4 regions of the Tardiphaga sp. vice304 genome follow, and region 1 is predicted to be linked to each of the others. Evidence: predicted binding sites of a transcription regulator. Region 1 holds the regulator's gene; each other region holds the start of a gene.
The links. The regulator LexA, encoded in region 1, represses DNA repair genes until DNA is damaged. The targets are predictions, from matches to a motif close to TGTTCNNNNTGTGTTCNG.

Region 1 (4,625 bases):
CACCGCTCGGATCGCCGGCATCATGGCGGCCAAGCGCACCTCCGACCTGATCCCGCTGTGCCATCCCCTGATGCTGTCGAAGGTCACGCTCGATATCACGCCGGACAAGAAGTTGCCGGGCTGCCGGGTCCGCGCGTCCGTGAAGGTCTCGGGCAACACCGGCGTCGAGATGGAAGCTCTGACCGCGGTTTCGATCGCGTGCCTCACGATCTACGACATGATCAAGGCCGTCGAGCGCGGCGTCCGCATCGAAGGCCTTCATCTCGTCGAAAAGAAGGGTGGCAAGTCGGGCCATTATCTGGTCACCGACAACGACGCCGATTGATCACGACGCCTGGAGATTGACTGATGGCCCTGATGCCGGTTGCCGACGCGATGGCTGCCATTCTCGCGGGCGCCGACGCCCTGCCCGAGGAAATGGTGCCGCTGGAGGCGGCGTACCACCGCGTGCTGGCGCGCGACATCGCCTCCAATCGGACGCAGCCGCCGCAGCCGATGTCGGCGATGGACGGCTATGCGGTGCGCGCCGCCGATGCCGTGATGGGCGCGCGGCTCACGGTGATCGGTGAGGTCGCCGCCGGCCGGCCGTTCGAGCGCGCGCTGGCCGCCGGCGAGGCGCTGCGCATCTTCACCGGCGGCGTCGTGCCGGACGGTGCCGACGCCATCGTGATCCAGGAAGACACTTCGCGCGACGGCGCCGTCGTCCTCATCAACGAAGCCGCCACCGTGGCGAAGCACATCCGCGCGGCCGGCATCGATTTCGCTGAAGGCGACGTTCTGCTGCGCGCCGGGCAGCGCCTCACCGATCGCGATCTGTCGCTCGCCGCCGGCATGAACCACCCCGAACTGCCGGTGCGCCGCCGCCCGGTGATCGCCGTACTCGCCACCGGCGACGAACTGGTGCTGCCCGGCGCCATCCCCGGCCCCGGCCAGATCGTCCTGTCCAACGGCTTTGCGCTTCGCGCCCTGGCGCGCGCCGAAGGCGCCGAGGTGATCGATCTCGGCATCGCCGCCGACACGCTGGAATCGACCGCCTCGGCGATCCAGCGTGCGATCGACGCAGGCGCCGATATCCTCGTCACTACCGGTGGCGCCTCGGTCGGCGACCACGATCTGGTCAAGCCCTCGCTGGAGGCCGCCGGCGTCGAGATGGCGTTCTGGAAGATCGCGATGCGGCCGGGCAAGCCGATGATGAACGGACGGCGCGGCGCGATGCGGGTGATCGGCCTGCCCGGCAATCCGGTGTCGTCCTATGTCTGCGCCTTCCTGTTCATGGTGCCGTTGATTCGCGCGCTGTCCGGCCGCGCGCAGGTCGCCCATGCCATCGAATCGGGTCGGGTCGGTCGCGATCTTGCCGCCAATGATCAGCGCGAAGATTATCTGCGCGCGGTGCTGACGCCGGGCGACGACGGTAGCGTGATCGCGACGGCGGTATCCAGGCAGGACTCCTCCTTGTTGGGAAATCTCGCTGCCGCGCAAGGACTTCTGATCCGTCGGCCGTTCGCTGTGGCGGCGCCCAAGGGTTCGCTTTGCGAGTTTGTGCGATTGCCGATCTGAGCCCTCTTGCGGTTTTGTTGACCGGAATTTAAGCGTTGCGGAACACATATGGAACAGATAGTGTTCGTTCATGATTTGTTTCGAGATGTCGTGGCTTTGCCCGGTCCTGAAACCGACGATGATGATGCGGCGGCTGATCCCGTCAACCAAGGATGGCTCCAGATGCTCACGCGCAAACAGTATGAACTTCTGAAATTCATCGACCAAAGGCTCAAGGAAGCCGGCGTGCCGCCGTCCTTCGACGAGATGAAGGACGCGCTCGACCTGCGCTCCAAATCCGGTATCCACCGCCTCATCACGGCGCTTGAAGAGCGCGGCTTCATCCGCCGGCTGCCGAACCGGGCGCGCGCCATCGAAGTCATCAAGCTGCCCGAACTCGGCGGCGCCGCAGCACCTGCCACCGGCCGCCGTGGCTTCACGCCCAGCGTCATCGAAGGCACGCTCGGCAAGGTGCGACCCTTGTCGACCGGCAATGGCAACAACAACGGCAACGGCGATTACGAGGAAGACAGCCGCCGCTCGGTGGCCGTCCCGGTGATGGGCCGCATCGCCGCGGGTACGCCGATCGAGGCGCTGCAGACCCGCAGCCACACCATCAGCGTACCCCCCGACATGCTCGGCACCGGCGAGCACTACGCGCTGGAAGTGCGCGGTGACTCGATGCAGGACGCCGGCATCCTCGATGGCGACATGGCGCTGATCCAGAAAAACGAGAGCGCCGATACCGGCGACATCGTGGTCGCGCTGATCGACGAGGAGGAAGCCACCTTGAAGCGCTTCCGCCGCCGCGGCGCCTCGATCGCGCTGGAGCCCGCTAACGACGCCTACGAAGTCCGCATCCTGCCGCCGAACCGGGTTCGCATCCAGGGCAAGCTGGTCGGGATCTATCGCCGCTACTGAGCAGCGGAATCATCGGCCTGCACGTCGGCTTCGGCCGGCGTCGCATCGACCGGGCGGTTGCCCCGTCCTGCAGCGCTTGATGGTTCGGCGGCATCAGGCACTGCGCCCGACCACGGCCGGTTGACGCCTTTCGGCCGGACGGCGGTGGTTGCAAATCCGTCGCCGCTTCGGCGCAAAATCAGTGCGCCGCTGGCCCGCAGGGTTTCCGCATCGATCACCTTTGCGGCGCAATTGGCCGGCGGCTGATTTGACGTGACGATCAGCACCGCTTGCGCGCAGTCATCGGCAAAAGCGTCGGGCTGCAGCGCCAGCGCAACCAGAGCCCCATCGGCCAGCGCCGCGACGCATCCCGCGACATCGCATGCCACGCCGTGGCCGAGCGACGCCTCATTCGGCAGCCGCGGATCGGCGTCGGCCCCGAGCCACTCTTTCTGCAAAAACGTATCCTTGGTGCTGCGCATCCATTGCAGCCGTCCATCGCGGCCGCGAACCGCGACGTGGTGGCCGTCATTTGATATCAACACGTCCGGCATCTTGACCGTGAGCACCGCGGCAATCGATAGCGCCAGCACACCGGCGCCGATCCAGCGCAGCGGCGTGCGCAGCAGCCCGAGCAGGATGATCCCCAGCGTCGCGGCGATCAGCGGCCCCTGCCCGAACGCGGCGACCCGTCCGATGGCTCCCGGCAAGGCCGCGACCCATTGCGTCACCACGATCATCCATTGGATGCCGACATCCATCAGCCGCCAGAACACGCCGTCGAAACCGAACGGCATCGCGGCCAGCCCGAGCAGTCCGGCCGGCATCACCAGCACGGAGACCACCGGCATCGCCAGCAGATTGGCGAAAACGCCATACGGCGTCACGCGGTGAAAATGAAACGCCGCATAGGGCGTGGTGGCGAGGCCGGCGACCAGCGACGCCAGCGTCAGCAGGATGATCTCGCGACCGCCCCAGAGCGCGGCGCGCGCCGTTGCGGAATGGTCCGGCGATGCCAAGAGGACCGGCACGCCGCCCTGCACCAGCGCCACCAGTCCCAATGTCGCGGCAAACGACATCTGGAAGCTCGGATGCACCAAGGCTTCCGGCATCGCGACCAGCACGATCATCGCCGCCACCGCCAACGTGCGAAAGGTGATGGCGCGGCGATCGACCATGATCGCGAGCAGCACCACCGCCGTCATGAAGAACGATCTCTGCGTCGCCACCTCCGCGCCCGACAGCAACAGATAGAACAGCGCCGCGGCGAGGGCCGCGGCAGCCGAATATTTCTTGATCGGAAAGGTCACGGTAAACGCGGGGATCAGCGCCAGTAGCGCGCGCACCGTAAAGAACACCACGCCGGCGACCACCGCCATGTGATAGCCGGAGATCGACAAGACGTGGCCGAGCCCCGAGACAAACATCGCATCATTGACCTCCGGCGAGATCGCGTCGCGCCGCCCGGTCAACAGCGCGGTGGCGATGGCGCGGGCGTCGCCGGACAGCACGGTGCGGATGCGCGCGTCGATCGCATCGCGAAAGCCCTGCATGGTCGCGGCGTAGCGCAACCGCCAGCCCGGCACATTCGGCGGATCGACTGCCTTGATGCTGCCGGTGACGAAGCCGGAGGCGCCGATGCCCTGGAAGTACAGGTCGCGACCGAAGTCGTAGCTGCCGGGTCGTAACGGCTGCAGCGGCGGCTGCAGCCGCGCTTTCAACTGGACGAAACTGCCCACCGCAGGTGCGGCGCCCTTGCGCACCGACAGCCGCACCCGTTCGAGCCGCACCTGCGAACGCGGGCTCTCCATCGTCGTCACCCGCAGAACGAAGCGATCGGTGCGCTCGCGCTCTTCATGCGTTTCGACGTAGCCGGTGAGCGCCACGCCGTAGAGCGGCTTCGCCAGCACGGCGTGCGCAATCCGCGCCGTCTTCAGCGTGACAATCGCGAAGCCTGCCGCAATCGCGGCGAGCATCACGATAAGCGGAAACCACTTTTGCCGGCGCGACAGGAACGCGGCAATGGCGAGGACGGCCGCTGTCGACGCCGCGACCCAGGCCACCGGCTCGTGCTCGGCGGCGAAGTACAGCGCGATGCCGGCACCGAACGCGACCGGCACCCAGGGCAGCAGCCGCCCCGGCCCGGCTTCCGCGCGCGCCCATGCCTGCAACGTGCCGATTAAGGTCTG
Region 2 (4,625 bases), 560 kb from region 1:
CTGCTTGTTGAGCATGGTGGGTACGGTGGCGAACCATTCGCCGGCCTTGCGCACCGACATTTCCGAGATCTCGCCGACATGCTTGCCGCCGATCTTGACGGAGAGCGCCTCCGGCTTCAGCCGGTAGCCCGAGCAGGCGTCGCACGGCACGTCGGAAAAATACTTGCCGAGCTCTTCGCGCGCCCATTCGCTTTCGGTCTCGCGGAAGCGGCGATCGATATTGGTGACGACGCCCTCGAACGGCTTCTTGGTGTCGTAGGCGCGCACGCCGTCCTCGTAGGAGAACTTGATCTCGTCGTCGCCGGAACCATGCAGGATGGCGTTCTGCGTCTTCTTCGGCAGATCTTTCCACTTGGTGTCGAGCGTGAACTTGTAGAACTTGCCGAGCGCCGTCAGGGTCTGGATGTAATAGGGCGACGATGACTTCGCCCATGGCGCGATCGCGCCCTTGCGTAGCGTCAGGTCCTTGTCGGGGATCACCAGCTCGGCATCGATGGTCTGCTCGACGCCGAGGCCGCCGCATTTCGGGCAGGCGCCGTAGGGGTTGTTGAACGAGAACAGCCGCGGTTCGATCTCGGGGATGGTGAAGCCCGAGACGGGGCAGGCGAATTTCTCCGAAAACAGGATGCGCTCGGCGCCGGTCTTGTCGTGGATCTTGGCGACCTTCTTGTCGGCCTTCTTGTTGTCTTCGACAGGCGCGGACGGCGGCGCGTCGGCATATTCGATCACGGCCAGACCTTCGGCCAGTTTCAGCGCGGTCTCGAAGCTCTCGGCGAGGCGCTGGCCGATATCCGGGCGCACCACGATCCGATCGACGACGACGTCGATGTCGTGCGGAAATTTCTTGTCGAGCACCGGGGCCTCGGCCAGTTCATGAAAGCTGCCGTCGATCTTGATGCGCTGGAATCCCTTCTTGAGGTATTCCGCCATCTCCTTGCGATATTCGCCCTTGCGGCCGCGCACCACCGGCGCCAGCAGATAGAGCCGTGTGCCTTCCGGCAGCGCCAGCACACGGTCGACCATCATCGACACGGTCTGGCTCTCGATCGGCAGGCCGGTGGCCGGCGAGTAGGGCACGCCGACCCGCGCCCAGAGCAGGCGCATATAGTCGTAGATCTCGGTGACGGTGCCGACCGTCGAGCGCGGATTTTTCGAGGTGGTCTTCTGCTCGATGGAAATGGCGGGCGACAGGCCGTCGATCTGGTCGACGTCCGGCTTCTGCATCATTTCCAGGAACTGGCGGGCATAGGCAGACAGCGATTCGACGTAGCGGCGCTGGCCCTCGGCATAGATCGTGTCAAAAGCCAGCGAGGACTTGCCGGAGCCGGACAGGCCGGTGAACACCACCAGCTTGTCGCGCGGGATCTCGAGATCGACGTTCTTCAGATTGTGCTCGCGCGCGCCGCGGATGGTAATGTTGCGCAGCGCCGAGCCGACCGGCTGCCGCTTGGCCTTGATGATCTCGTCCATGACAAATCCCCGGCGCATCAGGCGCGCCGAATCCGGGCTGGTATCGCCGGGCATGCCGGGATCAAACGCCAATTGACTGACTTCGGAACATAGGAAGAACGAGGGGAGATTTCCAGTGCCCGGCGAAAATCATCAACGGATTGTTGGCGATCGGGTTGCAGGGGTGGGCAGGACGACCGCGTCCCCGCAAACAGAAAGGCCGGCTCGAGAGCCGGCCTTCGTATCGAAACTGCGGTTGGCTCAGTAGCGGCCGACGGCGGGGCCGCCCCAGCGGTAGTTGATGCGGGCGGTGACAAGATCGACATCGCCGCTGATCCGGTCGTTGGCGTAGAAGACGCCAGCCGGGGTGGTGAAGCGGGCATCGCGGCCATCGAGGAAGATGTGGTCATAGGCCACCGCGAACGACCAGTTCGGGGTGAAGCCATATTCCAGCCCGACGCCGATCACGCCGCCCCAGCGGGTGTTGCTGCTGGCCGTCGCCAACAGCAATCCCGTTGCGGCGTTGACCGAGGAGTACTCCTCATTGACCACGGCGGCGCCGCCCTTCACGTACAGCAGCGTGTTGTTCCAGGCATAGCCGATCTGACCGGTGAACAGCCCGAAGGCATCGATCTTGGAGCGGTTCGCGATCAGCGGGAACGGGGTGCTGACATTTCTGCCCTTGAAGTCAGCCCAGTTGCCCTGGGCTTCCAGGCCGTAGACCCAGGAAGCGTTCTGCCAACGGTAGCCGATCTGGCCGCCCGCGGTGCCGCCGTCGGCGTCGTGACAGCCTTCGCCGACGTTAGCCGCGCCGGTCGGAACGCCCGCAACGGTCGACGGGATGAAATCCCAGCACTTGCTGGCCGAGCCGTAGCCGCCGTTACCGCCGATGTAGAAACCCGACCAGTCATAGACCGCGGCGATCATCGGCGGCGCTTTGGTATAGGTCCGCCGGGCGAGGTCGGCGGCGGAAGCAGAAGTCGCTGTGCCCAAGGCAGCCAGTGCGACGGTGGCGAGGAAAAGTTTTTTCATTTCAAATTCTCCTGTTCATGTCGCTTCGTTCCCCCGAAGCGATCCCCAAGGCGCGAGCGCCGTATTCGACTCCATCGCGAACTTTGTACCTTAGAGTTGCAGCGCTGTCCGTCACCGCAAAGCCACAGTCGCCGCGGAAATGGCGCGGCTTCTAAGTTAATGAACTATTTCGCATTTTTCTTCGCACTGCAGTGAGGTGTTACGTCAATACTGCTGTCCGAAATGTCAGAAGTCGCTGCGGTGCGCGAATATCCATAAGTCAAGCCGGGCGTTTTGATAGTACGGCCTTGGCTTAAGAACAAAAATAGAACATAGTGGCGCCGATCGCCGTGGATAAGTCGGGGATCGGCGACCTGTCGGGATGCCGGACCGTATAGGATGATGCCGCAGCGGTTGCGGACCGGCCTTGTGGCTGGCGCGATAGCGCAACAGCAATTTCAGTGTGAGTTCAGGAGAGCGGTATGGCGGGCAGCGTAAACAAGGTGATTCTGGTCGGTAATCTGGGCAAGGACCCGGAAGTGCGCCGGATGCAGAACGGCAACCCGGTCGTCAATCTCACCATCGCTACGTCCGACACCTGGCGCGACAAGGCGAGCGGCGAACGCAAGGAAAAGACCGAGTGGCACCGCGTGGTGATCTTCAGCGAGGGTCTCGCCAAGGTCGCCGAGCAGTATCTCAAGAAGGGCGCCAAGGTGTATATCGAAGGCGCGCTGCAGACCCGGAAGTGGACCGATCCGCAGGGCGTCGAGAAGTACTCGACCGAGATCGTGCTGCAGGGCTTCAACTCGACGCTGACGATGCTGGACGGCCGCGCCGGCGGCGGGGCAGGCGCGGGCGGCGGCGGTGACAGCTATGGCGGCGACGACGGCGGCAGCTTCGGCGCCAGCAGCCCGTCGCAGCCGCGCCGCGTCGCGGCGAGCTCGCCGGCCGGCGGTGGCGGCGGCGGTGGTCGCGGCAGCGACATGGACGACGATATCCCGTTCTGATCGCGATTATCAGTTCAGCATTCGAGACACCGGCGCTGCGAGGCGCCGGTGTTTTTCGTAGCCCGGATGACAATCCGGGGCCGGCCCATCCATCCGGTTGAATATCGAGCAGTCCGTTGGTGGGCCCCGGATTGTGATCCGGGCTACACATCAGGCGGAACGCCGGGCTTGACGATGGAACCATCGATGTAAATAGTATTTACATCGATTTCGTTTTCCGGAGTTCCCATGTCGATCGATCCGCTGCTCGATGCCGTCCGCCCGGTCCCGCTGCACGCCTTGGCGGCTTTGGCGGCCTTCGTGCTTGGCGTGGTGCTGCTGGCAGCCCCGAAGGGCAGGCTGCCGCATCGCACGCTGGGCTGGATCTGGGTCGCGCTGATGCTGACCGTGGCGATCAGCGCGCTGTGGATCCAGGGCCATAGCTTCCGGCTCTGGCGCAGCTTCGGGCCGATCCATTTATTGTCGATCGTGGTGCTGGTGACGGCCCCGCTCGGTGTCTGGTACGCGCGCCGGCACAAGGTCGACGCGCATCGCTGGACGATGATTTCGATTTTCACCGGCGCGCTGGTGATCGCCGGCGCGTTCACGCTGGTGCCGGGGCGGATCATGCATGCGGTGGTGTTCGGGCCATAGCCAAGGCGAAGCCCGGCCGCGGGCCGATTCGCGGGTCCCGCGATGGCCGATCGGCAGGTCCGCGGCAAGCCGCGATATCCGGCTCTAAGTGGTTGGAAAAGCGAGGCTAAAATCCAGCTGCGGGGAGCGCACGGGGGTGGCTTGCCGGGCGTTGATGCGCTATATGATTCCCAGCAGAATCTCACCGGAAATCATCCTTGGCCGACACAGACGACAAGAAACCCGGGGAGCCGCCGGCGCCCTCGGATATCCGTCCCGTTTCCATTCTCGACGAGATGAAACGCTCGTATCTCGATTACGCGATGAGCGTGATCGTGGCGCGCGCGTTGCCCGATGCGCGCGACGGCCTCAAGCCCGTGCATCGCCGCATCCTGTACGCGATGTACGAGAACGGCTTCGAATGGAACAAGCCGTACCGCAAGTCGGCGCGTACCGTCGGCGACGTCATCGGTAAGTATCATCCGCATGGCGACCAGTCGGTCTATGACGCGATGGTCCGCATGGCGCAGACCTTCTCGATGCGGG
Region 3 (4,625 bases), 1.7 Mb from region 1:
GCGCACTCAATGCGTGGTCGGCGATCTTGCGGTCGATGGCGGAGGCGTCGGCGGCGGAAGCGAAATCGCGCACCCGTCGCAGCAGCCGGCCGGCGATGCGCGGCGTGCCGCGGGCGCGGCGGGCAATCTCGTTGGAACCGTCAGGCGTGATGCCGATCTCCAGCACACGGGCGCCGCGGGTGACGATCTTTTCCAGCTCTTCCACGGTGTAGAAATTCAGCCGCACGGGAATGCCGAAGCGGTCGCGCAGCGGATTGGTCAACAGGCCCGCGCGCGTGGTGGCGCCGACCAGAGTGAACTTCGCCAGCTCGATCTTCACCGAGCGCGCGGCCGGGCCTTCGCCAATGATCAGATCGAGCTGAAAATCCTCCATCGCCGGATACAGCACTTCCTCGACCGCGGGCGCGAGGCGATGGATCTCGTCGATGAACAGCACGTCGCGCTCTTCGAGATTAGTGAGCAGGGCTGCGAGATCGCCGGCCTTGGCGATGACAGGCCCCGAGGTCGCGCGAAAACCGACGCCAAGCTCGCGCGCCACGATCTGCGCCAAAGTGGTCTTGCCGAGGCCGGGCGGGCCGACGAACAGCACGTGATCGAGCGCCTCATTGCGCTTGCGGGCGGCGTCGATGAAGATCTGCAGATTGGCGCGGGCCTGCGCCTGGCCGACGAATTCGGACAGGTTCTGCGGCCGCAGCGAGGTATCCCCGATATCGTCGGCGCGGCGCTCGGGGGTGATTAGGCGGGTCGGTGGGTTCATGGGATGAGCTTACCACGAACGCTGTAAGTCCCCTCTCCCCTTGTGGGAGAGGGTGGATCGAAGGCGCGAAGCGACTTCGAGACGGGTGAGGGGTAGCCACAAGCTCCAAGCTTGCGGCCCCCCTCATCCGACGCGGACTTCGTCCGCGACACCTTCTCCCACAAGGGGAGAAGGAAGGAAGACGCGCTGCGCGCGGTCACTTCGCCAGCTCCTTCAAACCCAACCGGATCAGCATCGCGGTCTCGGCGCCCTCGCCGGCAATGCGCGAAGCGCCGGCGATGGCGGCGGCGGCCTGCGGCGCGCCGTAGCCGAGATTGACCAGCGCGGAAATCGCATCCGACACCGGCCGCGGCGCATTGTTCTCCTCGATGGCGCCGGACAATTGCACCAGCGACGGATCGACGGTCGAGAACGCCGGCGCCTTGTCCTTCAGCTCGGTGACGATGCGCTCGGCGACCTTCGGGCCGACGCCGACCGTGCGTGCCACCGCCGCCTTGTCGCGCAGCGCAATCGCATTGGCGAGATCGGCCGGCGGCAGTGTGGAGAGGACCGCCAGCGCCACCTTGGCGCCGACGCCCTGCACGGTCTGCAGCAGCCGAAACCATTCGCGCTCCTGGTCGGAGCGGAAGCCGAACAGTTTTATCGCGTCCTCGCGGACATAGGTCTCGATCGACAGCACCGCGGCCTCGCCGGGCGAAGGCAGCGCCTGCAGCGTGCGCGCCGAGCAATGCACCTGATAACCGACGCCCTGCACGTCGAGGATGACATAGTCCTCGCCGTAGGAATCGATCAGGCCTTTCAATTTGCCGATCATGCTCCCACCACCCGCAGCAGGCGCTGCGCACTCTGGCGGTGGTGCGCGTGCGTGATGGCAATCGCCAGCGCGTCGGCCGCATCGGCGCTCTTCGGCTCGGCCTTCGGCAGCAGGATTTTCAGCATCATCTGGATCTGGTTCTTGTCGGCGTGGCCGGCACCGACCACCGTCTTCTTGACCTGGTTCGGCGCATATTCCGCCACCGCGATGCCGAACATCGCCGGCGTCATCATGGCAATGCCGCGCGCCTGGCCCAGCTTCAGCGTGGCGACACCGTCCTTGTTGACGAAGGTGTTCTCGACAGCGGCTTCCATCGGCTGGAACTCGCCGAGCACCTTCGCTAGCCCCTCATGGATACCGAGCAGCCGGCTCGCCAGCGGCAGCGTATCGGCCGGCTCCACCGTGCCGCAGCCGATATAGGTCAGCCGGTTGCCGTCGATCTCGATCACGCCCCAGCCGGTGCGGCGCAGGCCCGGATCGATGCCCAGAATGCGGACGGCTTGGCGAATCGGCATGTTTGTCATGCCCGGAGTGATACCGCCGAAAGCTTAAGAACAAAATAGCAACAAGGGAGTGTGCACGACGAAACCACCACGGTCGTTCCGGGGCGCGGGCGGCGCCGCCAGTCCAATTGGAGTGGCTGAGGTTCGCACGGGCTGGGCCGTCGCACCCCGGAATGCCAGTAAGGCTTACCCGCCCAGCTTGGCGACCAGCGCGTCCGACACTTCGAAGTTCGCATAGACGTTCTGCACGTCGTCATGCTCGTTCAACAGGTCGATCAGCTTGATCAGCTTCTCGCCGGTCTCGTCGTCGACCGGGACGTTGTTATGCGGCTTCCAGGTCAGTTCGGACTTGCGGGCCTCGCCGAATTTCACTTCCAGCGCCTTGGCGACCTCGCGAAAGGTTTCCTTGGAGGCGTAGACCTCGTGGCCGGTCTCGCTCGACACCACGTCGTCGGCGCCGGCCTCGATCGCGGCTTCCAGCATGTCGTCGGCAGAGGCCTTGGCGGCGTCGTATTCGATGATGCCGACATGGTCGAACATGAAGGCGACCGAGCCGGTTTCGCCGAGATTGCCGCCGGACTTGGTGAAATAGGAGCGGATATCGGAGGCCGCGCGGTTACGGTTGTCGGTCATCGCCTCGACGATCACGGCGACGCCGCCGGGGCCATAGCCCTCGTAGCGGATCTCGTCATAGTTCTCGCTCTCGCCGCCGATCGCCTTCTTGACCGCGCGATCGATCGAATCCTTCGACATGTTCTCCTGTCGCGCCGAGATCATCGCCGCCCGCAGCCGCGCGTTCATCGCGGGATCCGGCATGCCGAGCTTGGCGGCGACGGTAATTTCGCGGGCCAGCTTGCTGAACAGCTTGGACTTCTGAGCATCCTGCCGGCCCTTGCGGTGCATGATGTTCTTGAACTGGGAATGTCCGGCCATGCGGTCTCTCTCGGATTCGGTGGTGCTTCAAGGTGTCGGCGGCGCGGGGTTATAGGCCGCGCGCCCCACAAAATCAAAAACAGGCGTGCTTTCTGGCCAGCGAACGCCGGCAATCCCGCTTTGTTAATCATGATTTCATGCAAGGGTGCAAGAATACCCGCTTGGATTGCAGTGCAGCGGATTTGATCATGGCATTTGGACTGTTTCAAAAGCGGCCGCCGCAGGCAGCCGAGCCAGCGATGACGCCTGTCGTGGCCGCCGAGGCACCGCTGGCGCCGGAGGCGGACCAGGCGCGCGACATTCTCGACCTGCTGGAACTCGAACTCGGCGCCCTGATCCGGCAGCTCGAGCGCGCCTCGTCGTCGGTCGCCGGCGGCGCCGAAGCCACCGCGACCACGCTGACGCTGATCCGCGCCCGCTCCGACGCGCTGGCCGAACGCACGCAGGCGGCGCAATCGACCGCCACCACCTTTTCCCAGGCCGCCGACAAATTCACCCATTCGGCCGAAGGGATCGGCAGCCAGGTCCGCCACGCCAGCCGACTCGCCGACGAGGCCGGCGCCGCCGCGCAGGAGGCCAGCGTGACCGTCGACCGGTTGCGCGATTCATCGGCGGCGATCGGCAACGTCGTCACCCTGATCGCACAGATCGCACGCCAGACCACGATGCTGGCGCTCAACGCCACGATCGAGGCGGCGCGCGCGGGCGCGGCCGGGCGCGGCTTTGCGGTGGTCGCCACCGAGGTCAAGGCGCTGGCGGTGCAGACCCAGGACGCCACCAAGGAAATCGAGCGCAAGATCGACGCCCTGCAGAAAGACGCTGCCGGCTCGGTCGATGCCGTGCACCGGATCTCCAGCGCGATCGAAGCGATCCGCCCGGTCTTTGCCAGCGTCAACGACTCGGTCGCCGAACAGAATGCCACCACCGGCGAGATATCCGGCAATGCCGCGCAGGCCTCCGAGTTCATCGTCTCGGTGAGCGACAGCGCCGCCGAAATCGACCAGGCGGCCAATGAGGCCGCCGCGCATGGTAAAGATGTGGCGCAGGCCGGCCGGGCGGTCACGACCTTTGCCTCCAAGCTGAAGGCGCGTTGCGCGGTGCTGCTGCGCCAGAGCGAACGCGAGGAGGAGCGCAAGCGCGAACGGCTGCCCTGCCACCTGCAGATCACGCTGCAGAGCCGCAGCGGCCCGCTGACCGCCCCGGTCTACGAGATCTCGCTGGAAGGCGTCCTGATCGGCGGACCGGGGGCGGCCTCCTTGGCACGCAACGACATCGTCGCGGCGGATCTGGCGGACGTCGGCGCCTGCCGGCTGCGCATCGCGGATCATTCGCCGGCCGGCGCCCGCGCGCTGTTCGTGACGCCCGATGCCCGACTGCTCGATCGCATCGAAGACCGGCTATGGGCGATCCACGATGAGAACACCGAATTCGTCACCCGCGCGATCGACGCCGGCGCAGCCATCACCAAGATCTTCGCCGATGGCGTCGCCCGCGGCGCCGTCCGCATCGAGGACATGTTCGACGAGAGCTATGTCGAGATCGCCGGCTCCAACCCGGTCCAGGTGCGTACGAAAATCCTCGACTGGGCCGACCGCGCTCTGCCCGACTTCCAGGACAG
Region 4 (4,625 bases), 2.3 Mb from region 1:
CAGCTGTTCTGGGATGCGGTGAAACATCTGCTGTAGGCGAAGGGCTTTCCTTCACCTCTCCCCATCGGGGAGAGGTCGGAGCCTGAGCGATAGCGAGGGCTCCGGGTGAGGGGGCGCAGGATGATCGATGTCGCCAGCCCCCTCACCCGCCCGGCTTCGCCGGTCGACCTCTCCCCGGTGGGGAGAGGTCGAGGAGCGCACCTGTCGGTTCAGCGCCTGGGAGAAACTAGTAATCCACCTTCATCAGATACAGCCCGTCCGGCGGCGCCACCGGGCCGCAGGCGTTGCGGCTCTTCGCGGCCAGGGCCCCCGCCAGATCATCCGCACTCCAGCGGCCGTGGCCGACCCATACCAATGAGCCGACCATCGAGCGCACCTGGCTGTGCAGGAAGGCACGCGCCGAGGTGACGATGTTCACCGCCTCGCCGTCGCGGACCACGTCGAGCTGGTCGAGCGTGCGCTGCGGCGACTTGGCCTGGCATTCGGTGTCGCGAAACGTCGTGAAATCGTGGTTGCCGATCAGCCGCTGCGCCGCCTCGTGCATGGCGTCCGCATCGAGCGGCCGCGCCACGCGCCAGACATGGCCGAGATCGATCGCCAGATTCGCCCGCCTATTGACGATGCGATAGACGTAATGCCGTCTGGTCGCGTGAAAGCGTGACTCAAAGTCGTCGGCGACGATGTCGGCCGACAGCACGCCGATCGGATGCGGCCGCAGATGCGCGTTCAACCCGTCGCGCAGCCGGCCCGGCACGAACGGCCGGGCGACATCGCAATGCGCGACCTGGCCCAGCGCATGCACGCCCGCATCGGTGCGACCAGCGCCGTGCACGCGAACCTTTTCACCGCAGATCGCCATCACGGCGTCTTCCAGCGCGCCCTGCACCGATGGCGCATTGTCCTGCACCTGCCAGCCGGAAAACGGCGCGCCGTCATATTCGATGAGCAGCCTGTAGCGTGGCATCAGGACAGCCGCAGCGGCGGCGCAAGCGGCGTGCCGCGCAGAAAGTCGATGGCCTTCATCGGCTGCTTGCCGGCGCGCTGCAGCTCGATGAGGCGAATGGCTCCGTCGCCGCAGGCGATGGTGAGCTGACCGTCGAGCAGGTCGCCCGGCGCGCTTGCGCCTTCGGCCAGCGCGCAGCGCAGGATTTTGACCCGTGTCGGTTCGCCGTCGAGCGGCACCTCGCACCAAGCGCCGGGAAACGGCGACAGGCCGTGGATGTGGCGCAGCACCTCGCGCGCCGGCCTCGTCCAGTCGATCCTGGCCTCGGCCTTGTCGATCTTGGCGGCGTAGGTCACGCCTTGCTCGCTCTGCGGGCTGAGCTGCAATCGGCCGCGCTCCAGCGCGCCGATCGCGCGCACCATCAGGTCGGCGCCGAGCGGCGCCAGTGCGTCGTGCAAATCCTCCGCGGTCATCGCCTCGGTGATACTGATGCGCTCGGCCATCGCAACGTCGCCGGTGTCGAGCCCGACATCCATCTTCATCACCATGACGCCGCTCTCGGCATCACCCGCCATGATGGCGCGGTTCAGCGGGGCCGCCCCGCGCCAGCGCGGCAGCAACGAGCCGTGCAGGTTGAAGCAGCCGAACTCCGGCACATCGAGAATGGCCTGCGGCAGGATCATGCCATAGGCGACCACCACCGCCGCATCCGCCTTGTGCGCGCGAAAGGTGGCTTCGGCCTCGGGCGTCTTCAGCGTGGTCGGCGTCAGAACGGGAATGCCGAGCCGTGTCGCCTCGCGCTCCACCGGCGTCGGCTGCAGCTTCATGCCGCGCCCGGACGGCTTTGCCGCCCGCGTATAGACCGCGACGATCTCGTGGCCATGGGCGACGAGTTCGAGCAGCGTCGGCACCGCGAAATCCGGCGTGCCCATGAAGATCAAACGTAGCGACATATTGCGAGCCGATCTGTGCGCGAGATCGGGAGGAGCCTACTCCGCCCGCTTCGCCAGCTTGGTAAACTTCTTCAGCACGCGGTCGCGCTTCAGCTTGGAGAGGTAGTCGACGAACAACACGCCGTTGAGGTGGTCGATCTCGTGCTGGATGCAGGTGGCGAACAGGCCATCGGCGTCCTCTTCCTGCAACTTGCCGTCGATATCCAGATAGCGGAAGCGGACGTTCGCCGGGCGCTCGACCTCTTCGTAATATTCCGGGATCGACAGGCAGCCTTCTTCATAGACCGAGAATTCCTCGGACGCCGAGACGATCTCGGGATTGATGAAGATTCGCGGTTTCTTGCCGCCGTCCTCGTCGTCCTTCTTGGCAAGGTCCATGGTGATGAGACGCAGCGGCACCGCAATCTGGATCGCGGCAAGCCCGATGCCCGGCGCGTCATACATGGTCTCGAACATGTCGTCGGCGAGTTTGCGTACCTCCGCCGTGACCTTTTCGATCGGCTTGGAGACGAGGCGGAGCTGTTTGTCCGGCAGGACGATGATTTCACGAATGGCCATGCCGGCGATGTAATGCGACGGCCTGCCGGGGTCAATCCGCCCCAGCCCTCGCGGCAGTTTAACGCGCTGTTAACCATCGCTTTTAAGGATCTGTTAACCGCGTTTCTTCAGGAATCGTTAACCAAGTTGGTTAGCCTTTGGTTATCCATAAACGTTCCTGCTTCGTTCTAAAGTGCCGCGAATCGGCTAGGGTAGCCCGATGGATGACACCCTCTTCATGCTCGGCGACACGCCGATCAGCTCCGCCACCGCCTTGATCGGCTTTGCCGCAGCCGTGCTGCTGCTGTTGCTGGTGATTGCGATCGTCATCGCCCGCTCCGGTCGCCGCGGTGCCATGTTGGCGATGGCGCAGGCGATCCGCGCCGACGAACTCGAGGAGCGGTTCAGCGAAATGCTGCAGGCGCAGAATGTCGCTACCGGCCGGGTCGACGCGATGGGCCAGGCGCTGGCCGGGCGACAGGCCGAAATGGCCCGCGCGGTAAGCGAGCGACTGGATTCGGTGACCCACCGGGTCGGGCAAAGCATGGAGCAGTCGACCCGCCACACGATGGACAGCCTGCGCGTGCTGCATGAGCGGCTGGGCATCATCGACAGCGCCCACAAGAACCTCACCGATCTGACCTCACAGGTCACCACGTTGCGCGACGTGCTGGCCAACAAGCAGTCGCGCGGCGCGTTCGGCCAGGCGCGGATGGAAACCATCGTGCGCGACGGCATGCCGAACGGCGCCTATGCGTTCCAGCACACGCTGTCCTCCGGCAAGCGGCCGGACTGCGTGATCTTCCTGCCGGACCAGCGGCCGCTGTGCATCGACGCCAAGTTTCCGCTGGAAGCCGTCACCGCGTTGCACGACGCGCGCTCTGACGAGGAAAAGAAATACGCCGCGCAGCGCCTGCGCGCCGACGTGATGAAACATGTCAGCGACATCTCCGAAAAATACCTGATCGCCGGCGAGACCCAGGACACCGCGCTGATGTTCGTGCCGTCGGAATCGGTCTACGCGGAGATCCACGACGGATTCGACGACATCATCCAGAAGGCCTATCGCGCCCGCGTGGTGCTGGTGTCGCCGTCGCTGCTGATGCTGGCGATCCAGGTGATGCAGCAGATCCTGAAGGACGCGCGGATGCGCGACGCCGCCGACCAGATCCGCACCGAGGTGATGAATCTCGGCGACGATCTCGGCCGGCTGCGCGACCGCGTGCTGAAGTTGCAGACGCACTTTGGGCAAGCCAATGAAGACGTCCGCCAGATCCTGATCTCCGCCGACAAGATCGAGAAACGCGCCGGACGGATCGAGGAGCTGGATTTCAGCAAGACGGAGCCCGCGGAAGCGCCGGCAACCACCCGGCCCGCCGCGCAGCCCGCCGATATGTTCGCGCCGCTCGCTCGCGAGTTGCGCGCCGGAGAATAAGGCAGGCCGATCGAGTTGCCCGTTGTAGCGGAAGCAGCCCAGATTCGCGCAACGAGGGCGATCGCCGTTTGTGCTTGATCAATGCGCCGGGGCGTCGGCTGGATGACAATTGCCGTTTCGAGGCATTATCATGCAAATCCACCGACTTTGGCTAGTCGTCGCGATATCGCTCGGCCTGCTGGCCGGGCTGTGGTTCGTCAGCGTTCCCGATGGAACGCTGAGTGGCGATTTCTGGGTGTGGCGCAAGGCGCTGATCTACCTGACCGGCGTGCTCGCGATGGGATCGATGTCGCTCGGCGTCATGCTGGCGGCGCGCCCGGTGCAGATCGAAAGCGCGCTCGGCGGCTTGGACAGGTTCTATCGCCTGCACAAATGGTTTGGCGTTACCGCTCTCAGCCTCGCGGTGGTTCACTGGCTGCTCGAAGTCGGCCCGGGCTGGCTGACGCAGCTCGGCTGGCTGACACGCCCGGCGCGGCCACCACGGGCCGCAGAGGTCGTCACCGGTTTCGATCCATTTCGCGATCTCAAGGACATCGCCGTCGATCTCGGCGAATGGAGCCTCTATTTGCTGCTGGCGCTGGTGGTGCTGGCGCTGTGGAAGCGGTTTCCCTACCGGTCTTTCCTGACGACGCATCGCCTGATGGCGCCGATCTATCTGGTGCTGGTGTTTCACGCCGTCATCCTGATCGACCGCAGCTATTGGCTGATGCCGCTCGGGCCCGTACTCGCTTTGCTGCTCGCCGGCGGAAGCGCCGCC

Region 2: the regulator LexA is predicted to act here: its motif matches at 2,776-2,793, upstream of FNL56_RS17065 (single-stranded DNA-binding protein).
Region 3: the regulator LexA is predicted to act here: its motif matches at 2,122-2,139, upstream of ruvC (crossover junction endodeoxyribonuclease RuvC).
Region 4: the regulator LexA is predicted to act here: its motif matches at 2,607-2,624, upstream of FNL56_RS25245 (DNA recombination protein RmuC).

The regions. Positions count from the first base shown of each region.
Region 1 covers NZ_CP041402.1:3,033,291-3,037,915, reverse strand. Annotated here, with positions in the region: gene moaC (cyclic pyranopterin monophosphate synthase MoaC) at 1-325, shown strand, start outside; gene FNL56_RS14420 (molybdopterin molybdotransferase MoeA) at 349-1,557, shown strand; gene lexA (transcriptional repressor LexA) at 1,720-2,457, shown strand; gene FNL56_RS14410 (ComEC/Rec2 family competence protein) at 2,451-4,625, opposite strand, start outside.
Region 2 covers NZ_CP041402.1:3,594,061-3,598,685, reverse strand. Annotated here, with positions in the region: gene uvrA (excinuclease ABC subunit UvrA) at 1-1,470, opposite strand, end outside; gene FNL56_RS17070 (outer membrane protein) at 1,711-2,481, opposite strand; gene FNL56_RS17065 (single-stranded DNA-binding protein) at 2,943-3,467, shown strand; gene FNL56_RS17060 (DUF2306 domain-containing protein) at 3,696-4,100, shown strand; gene gyrA (DNA gyrase subunit A) at 4,298-4,625, shown strand, end outside.
Region 3 covers NZ_CP041402.1:4,775,511-4,780,135, forward strand. Annotated here, with positions in the region: gene ruvB (Holliday junction branch migration DNA helicase RuvB) at 1-757, opposite strand, end outside; gene ruvA (Holliday junction branch migration protein RuvA) at 954-1,571, opposite strand; gene ruvC (crossover junction endodeoxyribonuclease RuvC) at 1,568-2,095, opposite strand; gene FNL56_RS22810 (YebC/PmpR family DNA-binding transcriptional regulator) at 2,261-3,007, opposite strand; gene FNL56_RS22815 (methyl-accepting chemotaxis protein) at 3,196-4,625, shown strand, end outside.
Region 4 covers NZ_CP041402.1:5,287,168-5,291,792, forward strand. Annotated here, with positions in the region: gene FNL56_RS25225 (phosphorylase family protein) at 1-36, shown strand, start outside; gene truA (tRNA pseudouridine(38-40) synthase TruA) at 227-964, opposite strand; gene fmt (methionyl-tRNA formyltransferase) at 964-1,896, opposite strand; gene def (peptide deformylase) at 1,933-2,454, opposite strand; gene FNL56_RS25245 (DNA recombination protein RmuC) at 2,654-3,868, shown strand; gene FNL56_RS25250 (ferredoxin reductase family protein) at 3,999-4,625, shown strand, end outside.